One region of the Lactococcus sp. S64 genome, then DNA from elsewhere that is predicted to be linked to it. Evidence: riboswitches for the same ligand, from Rfam matches in the RefSeq annotation. Region 1 holds a riboswitch; the other holds the start of a gene.
What was found. A riboswitch is a leader RNA that binds a small molecule or an ion and turns the genes downstream of it on or off. The one in region 1 is predicted to bind FMN.
Positions count from the first base shown of each region.

Region 2: linked by a shared signal. The riboswitch ahead of IAE51_RS01690 (ECF transporter S component) and the one ahead of ribD (bifunctional diaminohydroxyphosphoribosylaminopyrimidine deaminase/5-amino-6-(5-phosphoribosylamino)uracil reductase RibD) in region 1 are both predicted to bind FMN.

Region 1 covers NZ_JACVUQ010000001.1:94,830-103,873, reverse strand. The annotation lists gene IAE51_RS00490 (glycosyltransferase family 39 protein) at 1-657, opposite strand, end outside; gene IAE51_RS00485 (divergent PAP2 family protein) at 797-1,240, opposite strand; gene IAE51_RS00480 (RluA family pseudouridine synthase) at 1,387-2,292, opposite strand; gene lspA (signal peptidase II) at 2,353-2,805, opposite strand; gene ribE (6,7-dimethyl-8-ribityllumazine synthase) at 2,908-3,372, opposite strand; gene ribA (GTP cyclohydrolase II) at 3,400-4,596, opposite strand; gene IAE51_RS00460 (riboflavin synthase) at 4,605-5,255, opposite strand; gene ribD (bifunctional diaminohydroxyphosphoribosylaminopyrimidine deaminase/5-amino-6-(5-phosphoribosylamino)uracil reductase RibD) at 5,255-6,343, opposite strand; FMN riboswitch at 6,525-6,641, opposite strand; gene IAE51_RS00450 (magnesium transporter CorA family protein) at 6,812-7,717, shown strand; gene parC (DNA topoisomerase IV subunit A) at 7,744-9,044, opposite strand, start outside.
Region 2 covers NZ_JACVUQ010000001.1:355,663-364,706, reverse strand. The annotation lists gene cbpB (cyclic-di-AMP-binding protein CbpB) at 1-334, shown strand, start outside; gene xerD (site-specific tyrosine recombinase XerD) at 312-1,028, shown strand; gene IAE51_RS01705 (segregation/condensation protein A) at 1,058-1,786, shown strand; gene scpB (SMC-Scp complex subunit ScpB) at 1,779-2,345, shown strand; gene IAE51_RS01695 (pseudouridine synthase) at 2,332-3,051, shown strand; FMN riboswitch at 3,149-3,285, shown strand; gene IAE51_RS01690 (ECF transporter S component) at 3,400-4,020, shown strand; gene IAE51_RS01685 (ABC transporter ATP-binding protein) at 4,169-5,986, shown strand; gene IAE51_RS01680 (ABC transporter ATP-binding protein) at 5,970-7,796, shown strand; gene IAE51_RS01675 (helix-turn-helix transcriptional regulator) at 7,917-8,675, shown strand; gene IAE51_RS01670 (hypothetical protein) at 8,691-8,879, shown strand; ribosomal protein L10 leader region at 8,955-9,044, shown strand, end outside.

The sequences.
Region 1 (9,044 bases):
ATTGTATAAGAGCGCATGTCTTTTCCCGCTCAAAGCCTTAACACTTAAGGTTCCAGCTAAAACTCCGAGACTTGTCAACAGTGCAGACACTGCTGTCACAACCCACATTTTTAGTTCAACACTTCCTGCAAATGGAGAGAAAACTTGATTAAATAAAATCCCTAAAAATTGATTATTTGGATAACGAAGAAAATATCCTAAACGCGAAGCAGTTTCAGGTAACAGTCCAAAAGATTGACCATGGAGTTCTGTCGTAGAATTAAATATAACGAAATAGTCCCAAGCATGCTTACTATCAGGCACATGAATCATAAAAAGAAACGGCAAGATAAAAGTTAACAAAGCTACTAACCAAAAGCTTATTCGATAATATTTTGTTACTGACAAGTCTGTAAGTAACTCAATTTTACTGACAGACTTGTCAGTAGTTTCATTTTTATTCTTCGAGTCAAAAAGTTTTTTCGATAATTTATAAATTCCAACAAAATAAAAATAGGCTGCTATTAAAAGAATATTTCCTAACAAAAGCGCAATGATGTGATCTGCGTTCCACACTTGCGTCAAAGAAATAGCAATCCCGTTAATTAAAAGAAAGAGTCCTATCATTAAGGCAAGACAGAATCCTTTTTTATACTTAATAAATACTATATTATTCATATTACCATTTTACCATAGCTTGGCTTTTGTTTCTTACAATAACCTTAATTTTTAGATGATAATTTCTCATTTTTTACTTCGCATTTATAAACTACACTATAGTTAACGCTTACGACTCTGATTGCAACAGAATTTTTTCTTAATTCATTACTAAAGCAACAATTATTCCTAAAATTGTTCCACCCATCACTTGAATTGGTGTATGCCCCAATAATTCTTTTAAATTTTTATCTACTTTGATTCCGGCATTTTCGACATTTTGTAACATTCGATTAATAATTCTGGCTTGATTTCCTGCCTGTCTTCTAATACCTTGGGCATCATATAAAACAACGAAGGCTAAAACAGTAGCAATAGCAAAAAGCGATGAATCAAATCCTTGTCTCAATCCAGTAGCCGTTGCCAAAGCAACAACCAATGAACTATGAGAGCTGGGCATTCCACCTGTTGCAAAAATTAATTGCCAATTAATACGATGTGTCCGAATAAGTTCGATAATTATTTTAATTAACTGAGCCAGAGCCCAACTCACAATGGCTGTCATTAAAATTTGATTATGAAAAATCTGATTAAAAAAGTTCATAATAGTCTCCTTTTACTAATAAAAACCTACTAACTATCAGTAACTCTATTATACATCATCTATCTTTTATTGATGTCTGATTTGCTGACAAATACAGAAAGTCTGTCAGTAAATATAGTTCTTTTTTAAATACAAAAAAAACAAGTTTAAACTTGTTCTCTAAGCTTTTCTAATTGTTCATTGAATATCTCAGGAGCATCAACTTGGAATTCCATAAACTCGCCAGTTGTTGGATGGTCAAAACCTAATGTTTCAGCATGCAAAAATTGCCCTTTATTAGGTGTCAATGTTTTATTTGGCCCATAAAGTGGATCACCAGCCACAGGATGACCAATGTAATTCATATGTACACGAATCTGATGTGTACGCCCAGTTTCCAAGCGCAATGCAATCAAAGTATAGCCATAAAATCGTTCTAAAACCTCAAAATGAGTCACGGCTGGTTTTCCGCCAGAAACTACGGCTTGTTTTTTGCGATCTTTAAGATTACGACCAATTGGCGCTTCAATGGTTCCTTTATCATTAGCAATTTCACCGTGGACAATCGCTAAATAACGACGTTTGCTAGTCTTATCTTTTAATTGTGCTGCCAAACTTTCGTGTGCTTTATCATTTTTGGCAATCATCAAAAGACCACTCGTATCCTTATCAATACGATGCACAATTCCTGGACGAATTACACCATTAATGCTTGAAAGATCTTTGATATGATAGATGATTGCATTAACCAATGTCCCTGAAGCATGACCGGCTGCAGGATGAACTACCATTCCTTGAGGTTTATTTACTACTGCAACATCTGAATCTTCATAAATGATTTCTAGTGGCAAATCTTCAGCAACAATATCAAGAACTTCCGCTTCCGGAACTTCAAATTCAATCCTGTCCCCTACTTTTACTTTATACTTTGCTTTTTTGGCTTCACTGTTAACAAACACTTTATCATTTTTGATAAGTTCTGTCAGTAAACTTCGTGAATATTCTGTTTGATTGGCAAGCGCCTTGTCAAGACGTAAGCCTTTGTTTTCTTCGTTAATTTTTATGATAGGCAAGTGTGTTTTCCTTTTTATAAATGTTAAATAAAACTTTCTGTCAGTGATTTTTTAATCAATTTATTTTGTTTCTTTGTCTGTCAAAATTGCAATGAAAAGAAGAACAAAACCAACAGATAATAAGATATCAGCAATATTAAAAATTGGAAAATTAATAAATTCAGTTTGGAACATATCAACAACAAATCCTTGACGAATTCGGTCAATAAAATTTCCCAAAGCACCCGCAATAATTAAAGTTAATCCAATAAAATACCAGTTTTGTGCCATTTTTTTCCATAAAAACCAAAGGGCAACAACTAAGACGATCGGTGTTAAGACAAGGAAAAACCATTGTTGACCTGAAAATGAAGACCAAGCTGCTCCATCATTTTTGATATAAGTTAAACTAATAACATTAGGCCAAATTTTTTCTGTATCTCCAAGCTGAATATTAGCAACAATCCAATTTTTAAAATTTTGGTCAGCAACAATTCCGACAACGATAATAACAAGTGACAGTAGTTTTTTCATGCTTTAATTATAGCATATTTCGCAATCTGATAGCTCGCTAGAACAGTTTTTATCCTATTTCAAAATAAAAAGCGCATTTAAATAAATGCACTTATAGATAAATTAGCCAATCTTTCTCATTAAATCAACCATTTCAATTGCTCCAACCGCTACTTCAAAACCTTTATTTCCAGCTTTTGTGCCCGCACGCTCAATGGCTTGTTCTATATTTTCAGTTGTTAGTACACCAAACATGACCGGAATATTAGAGTTTAAGGAAACATGAGCAATCCCCTTAGAAACTTCATTACAAACAAAATCATAATGAGAAGTTGAGCCTCTGATGACAGTCCCTAAACATATAATTGCTTCATATTTATTGGAAGTCGCCATTTTTTGGGCAATAATGGGAATTTCAAATGCACCTGGAACCCATGCTATATCAATTTCTTCTTCCTGGACTCCATGTCTTTTGAGTGCATCTAATGCTCCTGACAAAAGTTTTGCATTGATAAATTCATTAAATCGAGCAACTACAATCCCATATTTTGCATTCTCTGTTCTTAAATTTCCTTCAATAATTGTCATATTTCTATCCTTACTTTCTATTTTACTTTAGTCAAACAAATGTCCCATTTTATTTTGTTTTACTTTTAAATAATCACGGTCAAAGGGGTTATCTTTGATTTGGAGAGCTACTCTTTCTTCAACTACTAGACCATATTTTTGAAAATCATTAATCTTTTGCGGATTATTAGTCATTAATTTCAATGATTTCACCCCAATTATTTTTAAAATTTGTGCTCCAATAGAATATTCTCGCTCATCTTCTTCAAACCCCAAAGCTAAATTAGCTTCAACCGTATCAAGTCCTTCATCTTGAAGTGAGTAGGCACGAAGTTTATTAATCAAACCAATTCCACGTCCTTCTTGTCGAAGATATAAAAGCACGCCACGCCCCTCATCATTTATTTTTTTTAATGCCTCTTCTAATTGTCCACCGCAGTCACATTTCAAAGAACCAAAAGCATCACCAGTTAAGCATTCTGAGTGAACGCGGCAAAGAATAGCTTGACCGTCACCAATATCTCCTTTAACTAAAGCAACATGGTGCTCACCATTTATTTTATTGACAAATCCTAAAATATCAAACATACCATATTTCGTCGGTAGTTTAGCTCTAGTCACCTGTTCTACTTGCAGTTCATTTTGCTTAAGATACTCTTGAATAGCTTTAATTGTGATATATTTCAAGCCCCACTCTTGCGCTTTTTCCTTCAGTTTCACCTTATGCATCATTGTTCCATCTTCGTCCATTATTTCAACGCAGACACCTACTTCTTTTAAACCAGCCAGACGCAACAAGTCAACCGTAGCCTCAGTATGACCATTTCGCTCTAAAAGGCCATTTTTCTTGGCAATAAGTGGAAATACATGACCTGGTCTACGAAAATCACTTGGTAAACTCTCGGCATCAACAAGTTTTTTTATGGTTAAGGCCCGTTCAAAAGCCGAAATTCCTGTGCTAGTTTCAATATGATCAACCGAAACTGTAAAAGCTGTTCCATGATTATCTGTATTTTTCTCTACCATTGCTTCTAATTGTAAATTCTTAGCATAAGTTTCACTGAGTGGTGCGCAGATCAAACCTTTGGCCTCACTTGCCATAAAATTAATTATTTCTGGGCTGATAAATTCGGCCGCACAGATAAGGTCGCCCTCATTTTCTCTATTTTCATTGTCACTAACAATAATCATTTCCCCTGCTTTAAGTGCAGCAAGTGCTTCTTCTACTTTATTATATTGGAACATTTTATCTCCTATAAAAATCCGTTGTTAAATAGTTTTTCTTTAGTTACTGAAGATTCTTTCATCGAAGAACTACTATCGCCCCATAATTTTTCTATATATTTCCCCAAAATATCATTTTCTAAATTAACAGTATCACCCACTTTTTTATCTGCAATAATCGTCTCTTTGAGCGTATGTGGAATAATGGAAACACTAAAAGATTTCGACTTAACCTGAGCAACTGTAAGACTAATCCCATCAATCGTAATTGAGCCTTTTTCGACGATATATCTCATTAAATTTAAGCTCGTTTTGATTTCAAACCAGATGGCATTTTCTTCTTTTTTTACTTCTAAAATCTGGCCAACTCCATCAATATGCCCTGACACAATATGCCCACCAAATCGGCCATTTAATGACATCGCTCGTTCTAAGTTAACTTTGGCACCCACATTTAAGGTCCCAAAATTTGAACGATTTAGACTTTCAGGCATAATATCAGCCGTAAATTCTTTTTGATTAAATTCAGAAATGGTCAGGCATAAACCATTTGTTGAAATAGAATCTCCAAGTTTCATATCCTCTAAAATCAAGGAAGCACGGATACTAATTTTGAAGGATTTTTCTCTTTTTTGCAGGCGACTCACTTTCCCTATTTCTTCAATTATTCCTGTAAACATTAAAGAAGCTCACTTTCTAATAAAATATCTTCTCCTAGATAGGTTATTTGAGCCCCTTCTAGGAGATAGGCTTGATTGGGGTGCTCAATTCCATGTCCTTCAACTGGACTTGGTGCTTCTTTTCCACCAAATATTTTAGGGGCAATGTAAGTTTGAACTTTTTGGACTATCCCTGCTTTTAATGCCGAAGCATTTAATGTCCCTCCACCTTCCAAGATGATACTGTCAATCCCTTTTTCTCCTAACTTTTTGGTCAATTCTTTCAAATTCAATCTTCCTTCTAGGCAAGAAACTAAAATAATTTCACAACCCGCTTTAAGAAAAGAAGCTTGTTTTTTGGGGTCAGACTCAGCTGTAGCAATAATCGTTGGAATTTCAGTAGCTGTGGAAACAATCTTGGAAGCTAAAGGACTTCTTAAATGAGTATCACAAATGATTCTTATCGGATTTTTTCCATTTTCCAACCTGACAGAGAGTTGTGGATCATCTAAAATAAGCGTTTCAACACCAATCATAATTGCCATAAAACGTGAACGGTCTTGATGTACTTTCTGTCTTGCAATTTCACCTGTAATCCATTTTGATTGACCTGCTGATGTCGCAATTTTTCCGTCTAAAGTCATTGCATACTTCATCATGACATAAGGAAGCCCTTGACTAACATAATAAAAGAAAATTTTATTTAATTCTTCACATTCTTTTTCTAAGACATTGATAGAAACTTCAATTCCAGCTTTTTTCATTGCTTTAATTCCTTTTCCTGAAACCAAGGGATTGGGGTCTAAATGCCCGATAACAACACGCTTAATTCTATTTTTTATAATCGCTTCAAAACAAGGGGGTTGTTTTCCCTGATGCGCACAAGGCTCTAAGGTCACATAAAGCGTGGCTCCTTCGGGAGATTCGTTACAATCCTTAAAAGCATTGATTTCCGCATGAGCTTCCCCATATTTTTCATGATAACCTTGACCAATAATTATCCCTTCTTTGACAATAAGGGCTCCTACTTGAGGGTTAGGGTTGACATTACCACCTCCTTTTTTTGCAAGTACAATTGCTAAATCCATGTAGTATTCGTCTTTTTTCATCTATTCATCCTTTCTAATAAAAAATAAGACCCTAAAATAAAATTTCAGGGTCTTTTGATAAATTTTCTATTTTTTTCGAGCAAAAATGCAGCTCAAAAAACCAAAAATGGAGTGAATTATATAAATTCACTCCAGAGTTTTAGGCTAAATAGACATAATACTGACTAGAGTATTATGGTTTTATTATCTTCTTTCATCCAGACTATACTGTCGGCCTCGGAGTTTCACCGAATCATGCTGCAAGCAGCTCGCGGGCTATACCGCCGGTAGGGAATTACACCCTGCCCTGAAGATTTATTCAATTGTAGCTAAAGTATAGCATTTAAATTTAAAGATTGTCAAGAAATAAAAACGTATTCTTTAAAATAGCAATTTCTCAAGTTAGTTATTAATAGTTTTCGCCTATTTATTTGCTCAAAAATTACAATTTTGCTAAAATGGCTCTATTAGAACATAGGATATCTTATCATGCAAGAAATAAAAATAAACCCTCAACTCACTTGGCTTTCTTTTAATGTCGAAGACCTTAGAAATACTTCTGAACTTGCTACTTATGGTATTGACTTAGAAACGCTTCAATATGCCGAAGATAAAAATGAACGTCCTCACACGGAGTTCATCCCTGATAGTCAAGACTTTGTACTGATTTTCAATAGTCTGGATTTACTCAATTCAGAAGTTCATTATAAGACGGTTCCCATTACTTTTGTAGCACAAAAAAATCGATTAATTACTCTTTATCATCCAGAAAATGAATATTTAATTAATCAAATTAAAAAATATTGTTTTCAAAATGAACCAGAAACAGTTTATCATCTTCTTTTCATCAGTTTATTTTTGATTTCAGAGGCTTTCTTTCCTTACTTAGAACAAATTGATAAATCAAAAGAAGAAATTAATCAAAAGTTGCGTGAAAAAACAACAAAGAAAAATTTGTTGGCCCTTTCTGATATTGAAACGGGAATGCTGTATATTGTATCTAGTGCCAACCAAAATACTCTACTACTTGAACAACTTAAAACAAAAAGTATTTACAGACAGTTCAATGAAACTGAAAAAGAGCAGCTTGAAGATGCAATTATCGAAGCACAACAGCTTGCCAGTATGACACACCTTAATGCTCAAATTCTTGAACAATTAGCAGGAACTTATAATAATGTCCTTAATAATAATTTGAATGATAATATGACAACTTTGACAATTGTTTCTGTACTTTTGGCAGGATTAGCAGTCATCACCGGTTTTTTTGGAATGAATGTACCACTTCCACTTACTAACCAAAAAGATGCTTGGGTTTGGATTATTGGAGCTTGTATTATTCTTTGGCTACTTTATGCGGCACTCTTTCGTTATATTATTGGTCGAAGACAATAAAAAAAATCAGCCAAAGCTGATTTTTTTTATTTTATTTTTACGCTTGCAATTTTTTCAAGATCATCAGCAATTGGATGTCCATTGCTTGTTCGATCTGATAATGATAAATCGCACAAATTGATATCGTATTTCTTGCCAGTCTCACTGATAACTTCTAATACTTGTTCATCAGTTTCTTTTGTCGCTGGTGCTTTAGCTTGACTGAACAAATCTAATTCTTCGGTCAATGCTGATAAATCAGCAGTTGAATTGATTAAGCCGGCTGCAAAGACGGTATGATTATTTGTCTTCAATGTTCGTAGTACTTGAAGGCCACGATTAGCACGTGAGGTGGCCGGAATATCATCCGTCTTAACACGTTTGATAAATGCCCGTTGAGTCAAAAGGTACCAACTATTTGAGTTAACAAAGAAGGCGGACTTAATTTTATCGCCATTTTTGAGATTCATGGCCTTGACTCCTGCAGCTCTAGCACCCAAAACTGGAACGTCATCAAGATTAAAGCGAAGGGCATAACCATTTTCAGAAATAAGCATGAGGTCTGCAAATTGAACTGGAGTGATTAGAACAATTTCATCATCTTCTCCTTTAAGTTTAGCACATGGAGTAGATTTTGAACGATAGGTCCGCCAAGGGGAGAAACTTTCACGTTCAATTTGTTTTATTTGTCCATTTCTTGTGACAACAACTAGATTTTCACCAGCAAATTCATCCACAATCTGAACAAAAATTACTTTCTCATCAGCTGAGAAATTAGAGAGACTTTGAGATAGATGCTCACCAATATCTTTCCAACGGATATCAGAAAGTTCATGGATTGGGCGATAAATGACATTGCCAAGATTTGTGAAAAGTAAGAGATGTTGAGTTGTTTTAGCATTGGCATAATAAAGGAGCTCGTCATCATCACGTTTACCAATTTCTTCAAGTGCTGAGGAAGCAAATGAACGTGGTGAAGTACGTTTGATGTAACCTGAACGAGTTACTGAAACTACAGTATCCTCTGCCACAATCAATTCGCTCGCTTCAATTTCAATGGTTTGAACTTCATCTTGTAATTCGCTACGGCGTGGTTTGGCAAATTTTTTCTTAACTTCACGAAGTTCGCGTTTCATTAAATTAAACAAGGTACGTTCATCGTTAATAATCGCTTTAAGTTCGAGAATTTTTTGCTCTAATTCAGCTTGTTCATTTTGTAGAGTGACAATATCGGTGTTGGTCAAACGATAAAGTTGTAAAGTGACAATGGCTTCGGCTTGCTCTTCGGTAAATCCAAATGAAACTTTGATATTTTCTTTGGCATCTGCTTTATTTTCTGAAGCACGAA
Region 2 (9,044 bases), 260 kb from region 1:
TAAGTATTCACGAGTTCCAGTTTTAAATGAAAAAAAAGAATACGTTGGTGTTTTGGGTTTAACAGAAATCGTTGAATTTGAAATGGAACAGAATTTCTTTTTTGAAAAATTACATAATACATCAATTTCGGAAATAGTTAATAAAGATGTTCAAACAGTTGGACCATCAGTAACCTTGGAAGAAATGATGCACAAATTAATTAAGGAGCCATTTCTCCCAGTAGTCAAAAGACAGGAATTTATGGGGATTGTTGTTAGGCAAGAAATATTAAAGGCCTTTAGTGCCTTTGCTCACGACTTTACAAAATATTATGAAATTACCAAACGAGATTGACGAGTATTTAGCAAGCAGAAATTTTTCAGAGAATACTCGTTCAAATTACCATTATGATTTAGTTTCTTTGCAGGCTTTCTTTGAAGATAAGTCACTCACAACAGAAAACTTAGAACTTTACAAAATTCAAATTAGTAATCTTTCGCCAGCAGCACAGCGAAGGAAGATTTCGAGTGCAAATCAATATTTGCTTTTCCTGTATCAAAGACAAAAAGTTGACCAGTACTTTAAAATTAAACAAGTCGTTCAAAAAAAATCACAGACTGCTCAAAGTTATCATCCAATGATTAAGGAATTTCCTGAGTTCTATGGTCCTTTGACCTGTCCAGGACAATTTTTAGCCTTATTAATTTTAGAATTTGGTTTAAATTTTGCTGAGATACAAAAATTGAAATGGGAAAATTTTAATTGGAACTTTAAATATCTCACGATTGAAAAAGCCGGAATAAAACGAGTTTTACCAATTAGAGAAAAATTTGCCATAAGAGTTAAAGCCATTAATAATGCTGATGAATTATTCGCAAAATCTCGTCAATTTCTTTATACTGAATTGAAAAAATTTACGAACTATTCTTCCAAAGAAATTAGAGAACAGTATATCTTGCATCAGGTTAAAGCAGGGAAGTCAATTTATGAACTGGCAACTCTACTTGGTTTAACAACTATTACAACGCTTGAAAAATATTATAGATAGGAATTTACACTATTTTTATTATGTAAACTATGATTAAAGAAATCAATATAAAAATTAAAAACTTCGAGGGTCCTCTCGACCTTTTATTGCATTTGGTAAGTCAGTATGAAATGGATATTTTTGAAGTTCCATTGGTACCAGTTATTGAGCAATATCTTATCTATATTCAAACCATGAAAGAACTTGAATTGGAAGTAGCTGGAGAGTACATGTTAATGGCAAGTCAACTGATGTTAATTAAATCAAGAAGACTTTTACCGACAGTTACCGAAACTTTTATTGAAGATACAGAACAACTTGAGTATGATTTATTGGCTCAAATTGATGAATATCGGAAATATAAAATGTTGTCACAAGATTTAGATGAACTTCATCAGGAACGTAGTCACTTTTATTCAAAAGCTAAGACAGAAATTATCACTGATGAAACTGTACTTTTGCAGGATAAATCTGCTTTAGATTTATTTCTAGCTTTTACTAAAATTCTTGAGTTGAAAAGACAACATTTTCAAGACGAAAATACAAAAATAGCAGCTGAGAAATTTACAATCGCTGATAAGATTTTAGAGTTAAGTACTAGATTTACAGAACAAAAAATATGTAAATTTTCAGATTTATTTTCTAGCTCTACTAATAAAGATGAACTCGTCACCACTTTTATGGCTCTTTTAGAATTAATCAAAAATCAACAGATTTCTTTTTCTCAAGGAGAGCTTTTTGGAGAAATTATTTTAGAAAGAAAAGAAACTAGTGAATAAGACAGCAAGTTGTGAACTCTTACTTTTTGTATCTGGCGAAGCTGGTTTAACTTTGGCAGAATTGTCAGCATTGACAGAAATGTCTAAACAAGCTTGTCAGCAACAAATTGATTACTTAAAAGAAAAATATCATTCTGATGAAGAATCTGCTTTAACGATTATTGAAACTGCAGGTAAATATCGTATGGCTACAAAAGAAGAGTTTGCAGAAATTCTTAAAAACTATGCCAAAACTCCTCTTAATCAATCCTTGTCAAAATCAGCTCTTGAAGTTTTATCAATTATTGCTTATAAGCAACCTTTAACTCGACTCGAAATCGATCAGCTCCGCGGAGTGAATTCCTCAGGTGTTCTCTCAACACTTCGTGCTTTTGATTTGGTTGAAAAGGTCGGGCAAGTTGAAGCACCAGGACGTCCAAGTCTTTATGCAACAACTGAATTTTTCTTAGACTATATTGGGATTAATCATTTAGATGAATTACCTGAAATAGATGAGTCAAGATTTATCGCAGAAGAACAAACCTTATTTAACGAAAGTGAAGAAAATGAGAATCAATAAATATTTGGCCCATGCAGGTGTGGCAAGCAGACGTAAAGCAGAAGAACTAATTTTAGCGGGAAAAGTAACGGTAAATAATGTTCCAATGACAAACTTGGGTTATCAAGTTTCAACTGGAGATATCGTTGAAGTTAATGGAGTAGCAGTTTATAACGAAGAACCCGTTTATTATCTTCTAAATAAACCAAGAGGCTATATTTCTTCAGTTAGCGATGACAAAGGACGTCAAACGGTAATGGATTTAATGCCTCAAGTTAAAGAACGGATTTACCCTGTGGGACGTTTGGACTGGGACACAAGCGGTTTGCTTTTGCTTACAAACGACGGTGAGTTTACGAATATGATGACTCACCCACGTCATGGCGTTGATAAGGTCTATGTTGCTAAGGTAGAAGGTCAAGCGAACAAAGAAAACTTGCGTCCTTTAACTTTAGGTATGACTATTGAAGGTAAAAAAGTTAGTCCCGCCCGTTATGAGATTATCAAACAAGAGAAAACAAAAAATCATTCGATTGTTAGTTTAACTATCCATGAAGGACAAAATCATCAAGTTAAAAAAATGTTTGCGGCTGCAGGACTTCCAGTACAAAAATTGAGTCGTATTCAATATGGAACTCTTACATTGGATGGACTTCCAACAGGACAATTTCGTCGTTTGAGTAAAAAAGAAGTTTCTCAATTGATTAATGCAGCCCAAGGAAATTAAGTGATTATTATAAAAGACAATTCTGATAAAGAGTTGTTTTTTTATTTCTTAAGCAAATCTTATTCTTGATAAGCAAACTATTTTTGTGCTATAATAAAAATATCTTCAGGGCACCGTGTAATTCGGGACCGGCGGTAAATAGGGCTTTGACCTTATGACTCCGCGATTCGCTACGGCGATTGAAGCAGTGAGAATCTGCTAGCGACAGTAAAGTCTGGATGGAAGAAGATGAACAATTTTTGTAGTGTAATCAACTTCGGTTGGATTACTGTTTTTAGCCAAACCAAAAATGTCTATCAACTTCCTCGAAATTTGAAGAATTATTTTCTCATATTTGGAGGTTTTTTTATGTCTAAAACACGTCGGATGGTATTAATTGCCATGCTTGCTGCATTATCAACAATCTTATTATTGCCGATTTTGCAGTTTCCGCTATTGCCTGGAATTGATTTTATGAAAGTTGAACTCTCGATCATTCCAGTACTTATTGGAGTCTTTACTTTGGGATTGGGTGATGGATTTATTATCCTCTTTATTCGCTCTATCTTATGGTATCTCCTATTTAATCAAGGGCCATCAACTTGGATTGGTGTGCCGATGAACTTCATTGCTTTGGGAATCTTCATGGCAATTGTTTGGTTCTTTACAAAGAAAAAATTCTCAATCAAAAACTATACAGTTGGTGTGGTTTTAGCAGCCATCGCATCAGTTCTTGTGATGATGGTATTGAATGTTTTCTACGCACTCCCTCTCTATCGTTTAGCTGCTGGCTTCGATGTTGATAAGATTTTTGTTGGAGCAACTCATCTTTTTAATATGGGTTCTCTATCAGTTACTTTGAATCCAACTTATCTTTTAACAGTAGTTTTACCTTTTAATGCTTTGCAGTACATCATCTTTGCTCTGGTATTTGGTTTGATTGTTGCAGTGTTCAAGAAAAACAAAGTCGTAAAATTTTATAATGCTTAATAAAAAAAGAAATTTCATTGATTTGAAGTTTCTTTTTTTATTTAAATAGTAAATAAGTGGGAATCTCACTTCATATAGTCTGTTTTAAACGCTTTCTTTATGGTATACTAATATTTAGAATATTATAAAATAAAATGGAATAGACTGTATGAAAATTTTTAAAGATTTATGGTGGTTTTTTAAGGCAGAGAGAAAAGGTTATGGCGTTGGTCTATTAGCCCTTTTTATTGTTTCTTTAACTCACTTGATCCCGCCTTTAATTATCGGAAAAATTATTGACCATATTGTTAAGCGTAACCTGACTTTACCCTTAATTTTGAGTTTTTCTGGTATTTTATTGATCACTGCACTCGTTGAATATGGCTTTCGTTTTCTTTGGTCTACAAATATTTGGGGTGAAGCCTTTAAACTGGAAAAAATAATCCGTAGTCGGCTTTTTAGGCATTTTTTAAGAATGGATACCCTTTTTTATCAGAGAAATCGGACTGGCGATTTGATGGCTCATGCGACAAATGACCTACAAGCGATACAGAGTGTTGCTGGACTTGGTGTTTTGACTTGGGCAGATTCTTTAATGACGGGCGGGATGACAATCATTGCTATGCTCTTATTTATCGACTGGCGTTTGACAATTATTGCTGTCCTTCCTTTGCCTTTACTCGCGCTAGTATCTAAAGTTTTAGGGGATAAAATTCATGTAAGTTTTGAACATGCCCAAGAAACCTTCTCTGAAATGAATGATAAAGTCCAAGAATCGATTACAGGAATGAAAGCAATCAAATCTTTTGGTGAAGAAGAACAAGATATGGCTGATTTCCAAGTTAAGTTAGATAATATTGATAAAGCCTTTATTAGGGTCAATTGGATTGACTCAATGTACGATCCTTTAATCACTTTAATTGTTGGTTTATCTTATACTTTAACCATTCTTTTAGGGGGCTACTATGTTGTTCACCACGTTTTAACGATTGGTCAGTTAGTTGCTTTTATGACTTATATCGGAAATTTGGTCTGGCCGATGTTTGCTATTGGTGTTCTTTTTAATGTTATTGAACGTGGAAGAGCTTCATACAGTCGAGTAGAAAAATTATTAGCTCAAAAAGCGGAATCAAAAATTTCTGAAGGTACTTTGAAAATGCCAAAAGAAGGTCAACTCCTTTTTGATATTGAAAGTTTTACTTATCCAAATGAGAATGAAGGGCGCAATCTGGAGAAAGTTCAATTTAATTTAAAAGAAGGTCATGTTTTAGGTTTGGTCGGACGAACAGGTGCAGGAAAATCAACGATTATTAAACTTTTAATGAGAGAGTTTGACCATTACAAAGGACATATTACTTTTGCTGACCATGATATTATGGATTATCAATTAGATGAATATTTGCCAGCGATTGGTTATGTTCCGCAAGAACATTTTCTATTTTCGATGTCTGTCAGAGATAATATTCGCTTTGCTAAGATGTCAGCGAGTCAAGAAGAAGTTGAAATTGCAGCTAAAGCAGCTGGAATTCATGGTGATATTATTGCTTTTCCTGAAGGTTATGATACTTTGGTTGGCGAGCGTGGCGTTTCACTTTCTGGTGGACAAAAGCAAAGGTTATCTATTGCGAGGGCGCTACTTATTCAGCCTAAATTATTGATTTTAGATGATGCGCTGTCAGCTGTTGATGCCAAGACTGAACAGTTAATTTTGTCAAATTTGAAGGCCTTACGTCATGAAAGTTCAACGTTAGTTGTCAGTCACAGATTGTCATCAGTAATGGAAGCTAATGAAATTCTCGTACTAGATGAAGGAAAAGTGATTGAGCGTGGTTTGCATGAAGATTTGATTAAATCTGGAGGTTGGTATGCTCAAATGTGGCAAATGCAACAGATTGAAAGTCATTTGACAGCGAATGATGAAGATGAGAATTTACTGACAGGTTCGTCAGTAAATCGGGAAGGAGAAGAAAATGGAGAAATCTACTGACAAAATGTCTGTCAGAGAAAGTTGGCAAGTTTTTAAATTTATTTTCAAATTCCTATTACCTTTCAAAAAGTATTTCGTTTGGGCTTTTGTTTTTAGTGTAATTACAACTGCTCTTGCTTCAATTATGCCTTTTGTTCTGTCCGTTTTTATGGATTCTTATTTGACACCTATGAAAGCGACTGACCAGATTATTTTCTATTTTGCAGGTCTTTATTTGATTTTAGCAATAATCAATTCAATTGCTTTCTTTTTCAAATGGAATTATCTGCAAAATGGTTCGATTTTTGTTAATCAATACATTCGTAAGAAAGTTTATCGAAAAATTCATCAGCTAGGCATGCGATATTTTGACCAAAAACCGACGGGTTGGTTAATCACCAGAATCACAAATGACACCGATTTATTTGATTTCTGGCAGACTTTGTTTAATGCATTAACAAGTTTGCTTTCTATTATCATTGCCTTCATTGCTTTGTTTATTATTGACCACCAAATTGCGCTTGTGATGTTGTTGATTCTTCCCCTATTGATTTTGGCAGTATTGATTTATCAAAAAGTGAGTACAAAAGTTTATCAAGCCATGCTTGCTAAGCGTTCAGAATTGAATACGAAATTAAATGAATACATTTCTGGGATGAGAATTATTCAACAATTTCGTCAAGAGAGCAGACTAGGAAATGAATTTGAAAAAACAAATGATGAATATTATGGTTATCGAAAACGAGTGATTCAGATTAATGGGATTTTGTTGAGCCCTTTGGTTAATTTTTTGATGGCCATCTCAATTGTTGTTGTCTTGTTGATGTATTCTAATCGAAGTCTACATGCAGTGGTTGAGGCTGGTTTAATTTATGCTTTCATCAGTAATGTACAAATTTACTTTAATCCTATTTCAGGATTGATGGATTCTTTATCAAACTTTTCAAATGGATTGGTAGCCTCTAGTCGCATTAAGACAATCATGGAAGAAAAAGAATTTGCGCCACAACAAGGAATTTCAACTTCTGTCAGTAAAAATGTTGATGAAAAATTTACTGACAGAAAATCTGTCAGCAATTCTCCAATCATTCAAGAAGGAAAAATTGAATTTCGCAATGTCAGTTTTTCATATGACGGAGAACATCAAGTTTTGAAAAATATCTCATTCATTGTGAATCCTGGAGAAACGCTTGCTTTTGTAGGTCATACAGGTTCAGGAAAATCGAGTATTATTAATGTTTTCATGCGCTTCTATGAATTCACAGAAGGTCAAGTTTTGATTGATGATCAGGACATTAGAAGTTATTCAAAAGAAGAACTTCGGAAAAAAATTGGTTTAGTATTGCAAGATTCCTTTATGTTTGTTGCGTCAGTTACTGACAATATCAAAATGATGAATCCACAGATTACTGACCAAGCAGCCAAAGAAGCGGCTCGATTTGTTCAAGCTGACAAATTCATCAAGGATTTGGAAAATGGTTACGAAACCAAAGTAATTGAAGGTGGAGCTGCCTTCTCGGCCGGTGAACGTCAATTAATTAACTTTGCTCGAACGATTGTGCGTAATCCGAAAATTCTCTTATTAGATGAAGCAACAGCCAATATTGATACTGAAACTGAAGCGCTTATTCAAGAAGGTCTGACAAATATGCGACAAAATCGAACGACAATGGCAATTGCTCACCGTTTATCAACGATTAAAGATGCTGACCAAATTTTAGTCTTGAACAAGGGAGAAATTATTGAGCGAGGAAATCATGACCAACTTTTAGAGCTTAATGGTTATTATGCAGACATGTATCGAATTCAAACTTTACAAAAAGAACTATGAAAAACCACTGATAGCAGCGGTTTTTCATTTATCAGTTTTTCTGATAAAAAATATTGACAAAAAATAAAATAAGCGATATAATATAAGAAAGATTGATAAAGAATCGGGAAGGGAGAGTTTATGAATTTTGGTCAGAACTTAAAAAAATTAAGAAAAAATGCAAAATTGACACAGAGTCAATTAGCAGAAAAGCTAGGAATGAAGCAAAATGCTTATGTACTTTGGGAACAAAAATCAACCAACCCAACGTTAGAAATACTAGAAAAACTAGCAGATATCTATGATTTACCTATTCAAGAATTAATCAAAGAAACTGATAATAATGCAGAAAAACAATTAATCGATAATTATCGTTCACTGACAGGAGAACAACAAGAATCAGTTATTAATTTTACGGATTTTCTCATTGAACAAAATAAAACAGAGATTATTAATTTGAAAACCTACAGACGTTCTTCTTTAGATTATGCCATTGTTGAAGATGAAGAATTATCGGCAGGTTTTGGTCAATCTCAAAGCAATACAGGTGGCCACTACAAAGCTTACACATCTGAAACTCTTGGTCGATATGATGGTGCAGCCAGAGTAAAAGGGGAATCGATGGAACCTGAATTCCCTAATTTTTCTATTGCAACATTCTTACACACGGGTTTTGGTCGGAGTGGGGATATTTACGCCATTGCTGAAGGAGATTTGGGCGAAGAACGTTTGTATATCAAACAAGTATTTGAAGAAGAAGATGGACAATTTAGAATTCATTCACTCAATCCAGATCCACAATACAAGGATTTTTATCTAGGACAGGAAGATAATTTCCGAATTATTGGACCAGTAGTTGATAATTTTGAAGAAATTGAAGAATCACAGATTATAGATTAAAATGAGGGCTTAAAAATGAATTGGATAAGAGAAATTTTACCAATACTGGGAATTGGATCAATTTTTGCAATTGCTTATGAATTAGTTTTATGGCTTTCACAGAAATTGATAGAAAATGATAGCAAAGAGAAAATAAAAAAGGAAAAAAAGATTGTTAACGTCAAATTTTTTCATCTTTCAAAAAACCAAAAGAACATTGCATGAACTAAAATAAAAAAGAAAAAGAATAAGAATAAGTTTAGTCTTGCATTTTCAGAAAAACTTTGATATACTTATTTACGGTTCTAAAAGAACTGACCGAAGACAGTAGGGGACGAAAGTCATAAACTTCCTACCGAGGACAAATATCAAAATGATAATTGAACTCTC